3 regions of the Ruegeria hyattellae genome follow, and region 1 is predicted to be linked to each of the others. Evidence: riboswitches for the same ligand, from Rfam matches in the RefSeq annotation. Region 1 holds a riboswitch; each other region holds the start of a gene.
What was found. Region 1 has a riboswitch for cobalamin ahead of AB1E33_RS15170 (DUF1636 family protein). Riboswitches for the same ligand answer to the same signal wherever they lie in the genome.
Positions count from the first base shown of each region.

Region 2: it holds a riboswitch for cobalamin, as region 1 does, so the genes downstream of both, AB1E33_RS07950 (hypothetical protein) here and AB1E33_RS15170 (DUF1636 family protein) in region 1, are expected to answer to the same signal.
Region 3: it holds a riboswitch for cobalamin, as region 1 does, so the genes downstream of both, AB1E33_RS04785 (DUF1636 family protein) here and AB1E33_RS15170 (DUF1636 family protein) in region 1, are expected to answer to the same signal.

Region 1 covers NZ_JBGOSH010000005.1:378,098-381,367, reverse strand. The annotation lists gene AB1E33_RS15185 (LysR family transcriptional regulator) at 1-484, shown strand, start outside; partial or broken gene AB1E33_RS15180 (IS481 family transposase) at 577-687, shown strand; gene AB1E33_RS15175 (NAD(P)-dependent oxidoreductase) at 723-1,682, opposite strand; cobalamin riboswitch at 1,824-2,034, shown strand; gene AB1E33_RS15170 (DUF1636 family protein) at 2,121-2,495, shown strand; gene cobW (cobalamin biosynthesis protein CobW) at 2,498-3,270, shown strand, end outside.
Region 2 covers NZ_JBGOSH010000003.1:101,696-104,965, forward strand. The annotation lists gene AB1E33_RS07945 (ankyrin repeat domain-containing protein) at 1-958, shown strand, start outside; gene AB1E33_RS07950 (hypothetical protein) at 963-1,355, opposite strand; cobalamin riboswitch at 1,446-1,651, opposite strand; gene AB1E33_RS07955 (TetR/AcrR family transcriptional regulator) at 1,670-2,233, opposite strand; gene AB1E33_RS07960 (alpha/beta hydrolase family protein) at 2,336-3,193, shown strand; gene AB1E33_RS07965 (response regulator transcription factor) at 3,204-3,270, opposite strand, start outside.
Region 3 covers NZ_JBGOSH010000002.1:179,696-182,965, reverse strand. The annotation lists partial or broken gene AB1E33_RS04800 (CobW C-terminal domain-containing protein) at 1-27, shown strand, start outside; gene AB1E33_RS04795 (DUF1826 domain-containing protein) at 31-267, shown strand; gene AB1E33_RS04790 (DUF6525 family protein) at 373-645, shown strand; cobalamin riboswitch at 812-1,016, shown strand; gene AB1E33_RS04785 (DUF1636 family protein) at 1,268-1,474, shown strand; gene AB1E33_RS04780 (ABC transporter ATP-binding protein) at 1,471-2,256, shown strand; gene AB1E33_RS04775 (ABC transporter substrate-binding protein) at 2,275-3,222, shown strand; gene AB1E33_RS04770 (FecCD family ABC transporter permease) at 3,224-3,270, shown strand, end outside.

The DNA of each region.
Region 1 (3,270 bases):
CGGAGAATTGCACGTGGCGATTGCACCGTTTCGCAATCAGGTCGCCGAACTGACCTACACCGAACTGTGTCAGGAAGAGCATTGGCTGTATTGCGGTCGCGACCATCCACTGTTTGACTTGCCCAATGACCAGATCGATCTCGATGTCATTTCGCGCTATCAGATATGTCAAAGATCCTACAGCATGCTGGTGTCACCGGAACTCCAGTCGAATGACCCAAAAGCAATCGTGGCAAATATGGAAGCGATGGCGACGCTCATTGAAACCGGCCATTATTTGGGACCTTTGCCAGTTCATTTTGTAGAAAGCCGGGGGCAGAACGGAAAGCTCAAAGAGCTTGCACCTAACCGATTGCACTGGACCTCGACATTCCACCTCGCAACCCGGTCTACAAGTCTGCACAGACGAGCAGTTGAACTGTTCGTTGCAGATGTAGTCCAGTCATGTGAAGCAAACAGAGATTTGCAAGATGCCGGAACCTAAGAGTGGTCACTATGTGTCATGTACTAATGTCCGCTTCGAGGCGTCTATCTGCCTTTTGAATGCGTCGCGGCATTACGTAGTAAAGGTAGAGTCTCAAGACGCTCAAGGGCCTCACATCATACGAATACATCTGCAAAATCTGGACTTCAGAGCCAGACAGATTCATTGCTGATCCGATCCACCAGTTGCCGGGACCGAACACGATCGGGTTGCATGACGCGCCTTGGCTCGTCCGCGGTCAGCCCGGCGCTGCGGCGCCTTTGGGCACCACTTCATACCCAGACTCCTCAGGCTCGTCATCGGACATTTCGGCGGGAAAGCCGGGCGTGCGGATATCGAGGCCGGTGGCCTCTTCCAGCCGTCGGATGATGTTGGGGGATAGTTCACGTGTGCCGAAGCGGGCGATACCGTCATCGATGATGCCCATCAGAAGCGGGTTGACCTCGAGCGGTACACCGGCGCGGTCGGCCACATCCTGAAACAACCCGATATCCTTCTTCACCAGATCCATGGTGAAAGAAATGTCGCGCGAGCCGTTCAGGATCACCTGGCTTTCGGTTTCATGTACAAAGGACGTCCCCGACGAGATCGCAATCGCCTCATAGGTCGTGTTTAGGTCCATTCCGGCGGCCTTTGCCGTCACCAACGCCTCGCAGCAGGTCACCAGATTGGCCGTGGCCAGATAGTTGGTGATCACCTTCAGCACCGAGGCCGAGCCCAACTCGCCGGTATGCAGGATGCGTCGACCCATCGTCTTGAGGAACGGCGCGATACGTTCGAAGGTGGCGCGATCACATCCGGCGAAGATCGAAATATTTCCGGTCGCCGCGCGGTGACAGCCGCCTGAAACCGGACAATCCACCGCCGCCCCGCCTCGCTCTATCACCAGCGCACCCAAGCGTTTGACTTCGGCCTCGTCGGTGGTCGACATCTCCATCCAGATCTTGCCGGGCGCAATCTCGGGCAACATCTGCTGCATCACCGCATCAGAGGCAGCGGGTGATGGCAAGCAGGTGATGACCGCATCGCAGTCGCGCATCAATTGGGCCGGGCTCTCACCACTTTTTGCCCCTTGGGCAACAAATGCACCGACCAGATCGTGATCCAGGTCGTGCACGGTCAGATCGACACCGTTGCGCAGCAACGATCCCGATAGCTTACCGCCCACATTTCCCAATCCGATGAACCCTACTTTCATGCCGCTTACTCCTTCGCGCATTTTGCTCATGCATGCATGGTGACAGACGCGCGGCATGCCGCTGTGCGACCCCGGCCTGTCGCTTTTTCACCCTTGGGGTCCATAGCTGTCGCGAAGCGCTTGACAACACCGCTCTGCCTGCCGCATGTCGCTGGCGTTGGTGTCCTTGAGAGAGGATGAAAAGGGAATGTGCCAGCGGGATCCCCCGTCAAGCACAGCCGCCCCCGCGACCGTGACCGGAGAGGGTGCCCAAAGCCACTGGCCTGAATGGCCGGGAAGGCGGGTCAGCCACCGGGGCCAGATGGCCCCGACATCCGCAAGCCGGGAGACCTGCCAGCGCCCGAACTGAGACCGGACGGGGTGTGCCGGTGACGGGTCCATGTCTTGCAGCGTGGCCCGCATGTACCCCGTCCCCCGCGACCCGAGGGGGGATGAGACGTGACCGAGACCGCACCAGTGGAACTGCTGGTCTGCACCACATGCCGCCGTGGCCTGGCCATCGAGGATGATGCCCAGCGTCCAGGCAGGCTGTTGCATGACGCGCTGACCGAGGTCGAGCTGCCCGAGGGCGTGCAACTGAAACCCGTGGAGTGCCTGTCAAACTGCGATCAGGGATGCTCCATCGTGCTGCGCGGCGGTCCGTCGCGCTGGACCTTCGTGTATGAGAACCTCAACGAGGCTGCCGACGTGGACGTGATCGTCGACGGCGTCACCAAATACCACGCCACCGCAGACGGGCTCGTGCCCTGGCGCGAGCGACCCGTCCATTTCCGCAAGAACTGCGCGGCCCGCATTCCCCCGATTGGAGCCTGAGAATGAGCACTCTCGAAAAACTTCCCGTTACTGTCATCACCGGCTTTCTGGGCTCGGGCAAGACCACACTGGTGCGCCACCTGATGCAGAACCCGCAGGGCAAACGTCTGGCCGTGATCGTCAACGAGTTTGGCGATGTCGGCGTTGATGGCGACATCCTCAAGAGCTGCGCCATTCCCGATTGCCCGGCAGAAAACATCATGGAACTGGCCAATGGCTGCATCTGCTGCACCGTTGCCGATGACTTCATCCCCACCATCGAGGCGCTGATGGCGCTGGACCCGCGACCCGATCACATCCTGATCGAAACCTCCGGGCTTGCGCTGCCGAAACCGCTGCTCAAGGCGTTCGACTGGCCCGATATCCGCTCGAAAATCACCGTCGATGGCGTGATTGCGCTGGCCGATGCCGAAGCTGTCGCGGCCGGCCGTTTCGCCCCCAATGTAGAAGCCGTGGACGCCCAGCGCCTTGCGGACGATTCGATCGACCATGAAACGCCGCTCTCCGAAGTGTTCGAGGACCAGATCTCCTGTGCCGACATCATCTTGCTGACCAAGCCAGATCTGGCCGGTCCCGAGGGCGTGGCCAAAGCCCGCAAGATCATTGCCGCCGAGGCCCCTCGCCCGCTGCCGGTGGTCGAGGTTGCCGAAGGTGCGGTGGATGTGCGTGTCGTGCTGGGCCTTGAGGCTGCGGCCGAGGATGACATGGACGCGCGGCCCAGCCATCACGATGGCCATGACGACCACGAGCATGACGATTTCGAAAGCATCATCGT
Region 2 (3,270 bases), on a different contig from region 1:
AATTGGACATGCCGACAACATGATCCTCGCCCAATGGCTGCTGGATCACGGTGCCGATCCGAATGACGGTGAGTCGCTGTATCACGCGACCGAGCTGGGGCATCACACGGGGCTGCAAATGCTGCTTGCCGCCGGAGCCGAGCCACGCGGGACAAACGCGTTGCTGAGGGCGTTGGACTTCAACGACCCCGAAGCGGTGCGCCTGCTGCTCGACCATGGCGCTCAGGTGGAAGAGTTCAACGATGACCCTGTCGGAGGTGAAGAACCTTGGGTCATGCCCGCCCTGCATCAGGCTGCGCGGCGTATGTGCGATGGGCCGGTGGTGGACCTGTTGCTTGCCCATGGTGGCGATCCAAGCAGGCTCTATAAAGGCTATTCCGCCTATGGTTTCGCGCGGGTCTTCGGCAATTCGACGCTTGCCCGCGCAATTGAGGCGACAGGCAAGGCCCCACAGCTCACCCAAGCAGAGCAGCTTCTGGCCCAGGCCGCTGATGGGACTTTGCTGCCCGGCGCGTCTGTGGACGCGGCCAGCCTGCCTGATGAATACCGTACCCTTATCCGGTCGATCCTGCATCTTCCCGGCAAACTGGACCATGTGAAACGTCTGGTCGCCCTTGGCCTGAACCCCGAGGCACCCGATCGCGAGGGGCTGACCGCCCTTCAGGTCGCCGGGTGGGAGGGGTTGCCGGATATGATGATCTATCTTCTTACGCTGTCTCCGGATCTGGGCCATGTGAACGGCTATGGCGGCGGGCTGGTGTCGACCATTCTGCACGGTGCGGACAATAATCCGCACCGGGATATCCGCGATCACGCCACCTGCCTGTCGCACGCGCTAGCGGCGTGTGCGCCGCTGGGGCGCAACCTGATAGAGGCAAGCGGCGACCCAGAATTGACTCGGATCATGGAGGAATGGGCAGAGGCCCATCCCGATCAGGTCACAGAAAACGTGCCTTGACGGATCATGCTGCGGCCTGTGCCTGATGCTCGATCAAGGGTAGGCGCAGTTCGATCATGGCGCAGGGCGGCGCGCTGTCGGGCGCGGGGAAGCCCTGCCCCTCCGGGTCCATCATCGCGTTGGCATAAAGTTCCATGATGTCGAGATCGGCGGTCTCGGCAACACCGGCGAACATACGTATTCGCGCATGGTTGGCCCGGTAGACCGCCGTGCAGTCCTGCCCGCAATGGGCAAGCTGCGCGCTGCCGTCGATCTCGAAATCCGGCGCCGTCACCGCGCGGGCCGAGGCCATGGCATCGGCCAGCCGATCCACCATCCGAGCAAGCGCCGGGCAAGGTTTGCCGGTTATCAGACATTGGGTTTCCGCAAACGTTCGGTTGTTCTTCGTCCAGATCACATCGCGCCCTCCGCGCTGACGGGAAGGGGCTTGTGAACGTCCGTGACCAAGTGCAGCCATCAGACCCGCACCGGACACCCCGCCCGCGTTCGAGTTTCAGTTCCGATGGCAGGTCTCCTGACTTGCGGGTCGTCGCTTTGCCGCCCTTCCCGACCTTTCGGCCAGTGGTCATACGGCATCACTCTCCGCTTACAGTTGCGGGGGCAGTCGCGGATTTGGCCTTGTCAGGACCGCACCGAGTTCCCTTTTCATCCCAACCACAGATGTGGTGTGAGAACCATCACACAACCGCTAGTCCTTGCCGCCCGAGTCTGTCAAGAATTTCCGTCCCCGGTCCCCACGCCGCGCCTGACGATGGTGGGCAGCGCCCGCAACGGGGCCGAGCTTCTCCGGGCACGTGACAATTGCCAAGCGCCCTGGATCAGCATGAAGAACTCTTCGGCGGTAGCCTGCGGCGTCTTGACCCCAAGCCGCTTGGCGTGCTGCGTCGCTTCGGAAATCCAGCCCTCATAAAGATGCGCGGCATGGGAGCGGAACGCCTCGTTATCGGGCCCTTCGAACAAGGTACTCGAGATCGGGCATCCATCCCACTTTCCCGAGCGATCGAAAATTTCTGCCAGCCGCGCGCACAGGGCCTGCGTCCCCTCGGCAAAACTGCTGGCCGGTTCATAGGCCACGGCGATCATCCGCAGCATTCGGTCCGAGGCCCAGGTCGCCGCCGCCAGTGCCAGATCCGGTTTGCCATTCGGAAAGTGGTGGTACAGCGATCCTTTCGGCGCATTCGCTGCCGTCAGCAGCTCGTTCAGACCTACGCCGTTGTAGCCGCTGCGCCGGAACAGTTCGGCAGCGGTCCGGATCAGCCGATCCTTGGTGGGCATAGGACGTTTTTCTTTCATCGCTCTTGGATATTGACAGGACTAGACCAATTGGTCCACACATATGATCAATAGACCAATCGGTCTAGCAACGGGAGAGCGCCCATGCTTGATGCGCAGACAACCATCCTGACCCATGACATCTGCTTTGATGCCGGGCCCGCGACGCTGTCGGGGAAATTGTTCCTGCCGATCGGTGACCCTGTCGCGGCGGTGGTGATCAACAGTGCCACCGGCGTGCCACAGTCGTATTACCGCCACTTCGCGCGCTGGCTGGCCGAATCCCACGGCATGGCCGTCCTGACCTATGATTACCGCGATTTCGAGACTTCGCGCAGCGGACCACTACGGACCTCACGGGTCAAAATGTCGGACTGGATTCTGATCGACATGCCCGCCGCGCGTGCAGAGGTGCGGCGGCGCTTTCCGGGTACGTCGCTTTGGGTGATCGGCCATTCTCTGGGCGCGATGGCGATGCCGATGCAGGACGGGATCGAGGACATTAGCCGCATGATCAGTGTCTGTTCCGGCCTAGTACATCATGGCGACCACCCCTGGCCTTATCAGGGTCTAGCGCGCCTGTTCTGGTTCGGTCACGGGCCGCTCGCCACCCGCCTTGCGGGCTATTTGCCCGGCCGACTGATCGGATTTGGCCCCGATTTGCCCGCAGGGGTGTATTGGGAATGGCGGCGCTGGTGTACCTCGCGCGATTCCTATTTGCCCGATGCTGGTTGGACCCTGCCGCAGCCCAACTGGCGACGCAGCGACGCGCCTGTAAAGATGGTCACTCTTACCGATGACGACGTCTGCCCGGCAGTCGCCAGCGAACGGCTGGCACGGCTCTTTGACGGGCGCGCCACGCTTGTCCCGCTTGAGCCGTCCGCATTCGGGTTGCGCAAGGTAGGCCATCTGGGAGTGTTCACCCGCGCGAATGCGGCGCTCTGGCCCGAGATTATCGCTTGATTGGCCTTTGTCAGAGCCATTCCACGTCGCCCAGAAAGATATACCCCGCGCCATAGATCGTCTTGATCAGGCGTGGG
Region 3 (3,270 bases), on a different contig from region 1:
GCAAGAACTTCGCGAGAAGGGCCGTGAAAGATGCAAAAAATCGGCGTCGCCGCCGGACATGATGCGGCTTCGCTCAATACGTTCCTGCAACCGGGCTGTGTTGCATCCGTCTGGCGTCGACAATCCCCACCGGATGTGCAGACTTGGCTTGATCGCCTCAGTCCGGAAGTTCTGCCACGCGGCCGCGTTATTCTGCCGCTGAACGCGGTCAAGACCTCCATGCGGCACGTCTGTGATATGTCTGGTTTGATTGCTGGTCGCGAATGAGAGTGGCTTCAGAATGATATTGTATCTCTGGCCTCCAATCGGAGGCACGGAAGAGACCCGGCGCGTCCTGGTGCTGGACCCTGCGTTTGATCCGGACGACGAGGCATGAGCCGCAATCTGGGTCAAAGCAGCCTGCGTCGGAAACGGCGCTCTGGCAATTCCATAGCCGCGTTTGACTGCCTACCAACCCCATTGAGGCAGTTGTTGTCTGAAGCTGCGCTACGGAGGTCCCCGGCATCCGCGCGGAGCATTTGGTCAAAGTTGCAGGCCAAAGGACTGACGCCGGACGAAACACTCATACCGCTGAGCCAGGCCAAGGCCAAAACGCTCGCCCGCGACCGGAAATCAACCGTTTTCATAGCCAATGCTCAAACTTGAAGGAAAACCCATGTTTCTTCCATTGCAGCTTGCCATTGCTACCCTTGTTGCTCTTGGCTCCGCTCTCCCAGCGACTGCTCAAGAGAAAGCCTAAAGACTCTGAGCGCTTAAGCTTTGATTAAAGGGCTGTTGCTTCAAGTCTCGATTGACATGGCGCTCGGTCTAAGACAACCAAGGATCAGATGGTTCCCGATGGTTCGCCAATGGGATGAAAAGGGAATACGGTGAGGTCTGCCAATTGGCACCAAGTCCGTTACTGCCCCCGCAACTGTAAGCGGTAAGCGATGCCAAAAACCACTGGCCAAAAGCCGGGAAGGATGGCCAAGCTTCGACCCGCAAGTCAGGAGACCTGCCATCATGTTTTTAACCAACCAGGGGCGGGGCGTCCCGGAAGGGGGCTTTGATGGCACGTCTGATACGTGTTTACATGATCGGCACCTTCTGGCCTCGCTTGGCTTCAAGCGGAGCGGGCAATGCCAGATGCACATGACCATTTCCTTCTGATCTGTTCGACCTGTAGCGGCACAGTGCCTGTTGATGCCATACGCAATACGTTGACAGACAAGTTGCCTGCGGGGTTCGTTGTTCGTAGCGTTGCCGCATGGCCGGTTGCGCACGTCCGATGTCCGTCGGGTTTCAGGCCGTCGGCAAAGCGCAGTACCTGTTTGGTGACATTGAGAGCGCAGAAGACATCGAGGCGCTGGCCGAATTCGCGCAACAATACCACGATAGCTCGGATGGCTGGACCCGCGCCACCGACCGACCGGAAACATTATTCACAAAAACTCTTTCTCGCTTGCCCCGAATCCAGTTGGAGGAGCCAACATGACGACCTCGACCTTTTTGGTTGCACGTGATCTTGAGTACCATGCGCTCAACGGCGATGCCCTGTTGCAAGGCGCCTCGTTTGAGTTGCACGAGGGCGCGATTTTGGCAATCGCCGGCCCGAACGGGGCCGGAAAAACGACGCTGCTGAATCTTTTATGCGGGACGGCTGCAGTGGTTCTGGGCAATGTGCTGGTCAAAGGCCGCAGCCTGAAGCAGATGCCCGCCAAAGAGCGCGCCCGAATGATCGCCGTTGTCAGCCAGCAAGAGCTTCCGGATGGCAGGCTACTCTTGCGGGACTACGTCGCACTCGGTCAGATTCCGATCTGGTCCGATCGCTCACCGGATGAACACGCCGGGGAACTAAGCAGGATCCTGGAGATGACAGGCCTTGGTGCGCTCGCCGACAAGCGGATGGCGGTGCTGTCCGGGGGCGAGCGTCAACGCGCCCATATCGCCCGGGCATTGGCACAGAATCCCTCTTTGCTGTTTCTGGACGAACCAACCAATAACCTCGACCCGGATGCCAAAGGCCGGATGCTGTCTCTGGTCGCCGATCTGGGGATCACGGTCGTGATGATCGTCCACGATCTGGTGATGATCCCAGAATTCGCCACCCATGTGGCGTTGATGAAATCCACACGGTTGACCGGCTTTGGCCCGGTGGCTGAAGTGCTGACCCCTGACCGGGTTCGCGACACGTTCGGCGTCGATTACCTGTGCTTTCACCACGAAGGCCGCGTGATCCCGGCGCTGGATATCCGAAAAACCATAGTTTCAACTTAAACCGAGGAACATTCACCAATGAAACACATCTGGTCCGTGGCGCTGGCAACAGCCATGGCAAGCGGTGCCTCTGCGCATGAGGTCATCGTTGACAATTGCGGCGAACCGCTTGTCTTTGAGACCCAGCCGGAGCGGTTGGTCGTGCACGACATGAACATGACTGACATGGCTTTCGCACTTGGCCTTCAGGAAAAGATCGTTGGCCTGACCGGCATCACAGGCTGGTACAGGACCAGCCCGGAATTCGACACGCTACGCGGCGATATTCAAGAGCTAGCACCGAAGTACCCTACCGTTGAAAACCTCGTAGCTGTGGAAACCGACCTGTTCTTCGCAGGCTGGTATTACGGCATGAAACCCGGTGGCGACGTCACTCCCGACACACTCGCCCCGTTTGGCATAAAGACTATGATTCTGACCGAAAGCTGCGTGCATCTGGACAAGGGCCGTCCCGAGGCCAGCATGGACCTGCTGTTCGACGACGTTATGCGTCTGGGCAAAGTGATGCATGTGGAAGAAAAGGCGGAGGAATTGGTTTCGGGCTGGAAAGTGAAACTGACTGCGATCGAAACCCAGACTGCTGATTTGCCCAAACCGCGCGTCTTCCTGCTGGATGGGCCGGCGGACGCGCCGTTTACGGCTGGCAAGTTTGCCATCCCCGACGCGATGATCGCCGCCGCAGGGGGTGAGAACGTAACCCATGACATGGAAACAAGCTGGGGCCGAACGTCGTGGGAGTCCGTAGCTGCAGCGAACCCGGAATTCCTGGTGCTGCTGGACTACCAGACTGGAAATGGTGCCGAGGATACGTTCAAGTTTCTGCAGGAACACCCGGTAATGTCCCAGACTGATGCCGTGAAGAACGAGCGCTGGATTGGTCTGCGGTACGAGGAACTGACCCCCGGACCGGCAAATATCGAAGCGATCTCGAAAATGGCCAAAGCTATGCATTCGGGTCTGAACTGATATGGGCCGACATGGCCTGACACTTTTGATGGGGGCGGTCGTTCTAGC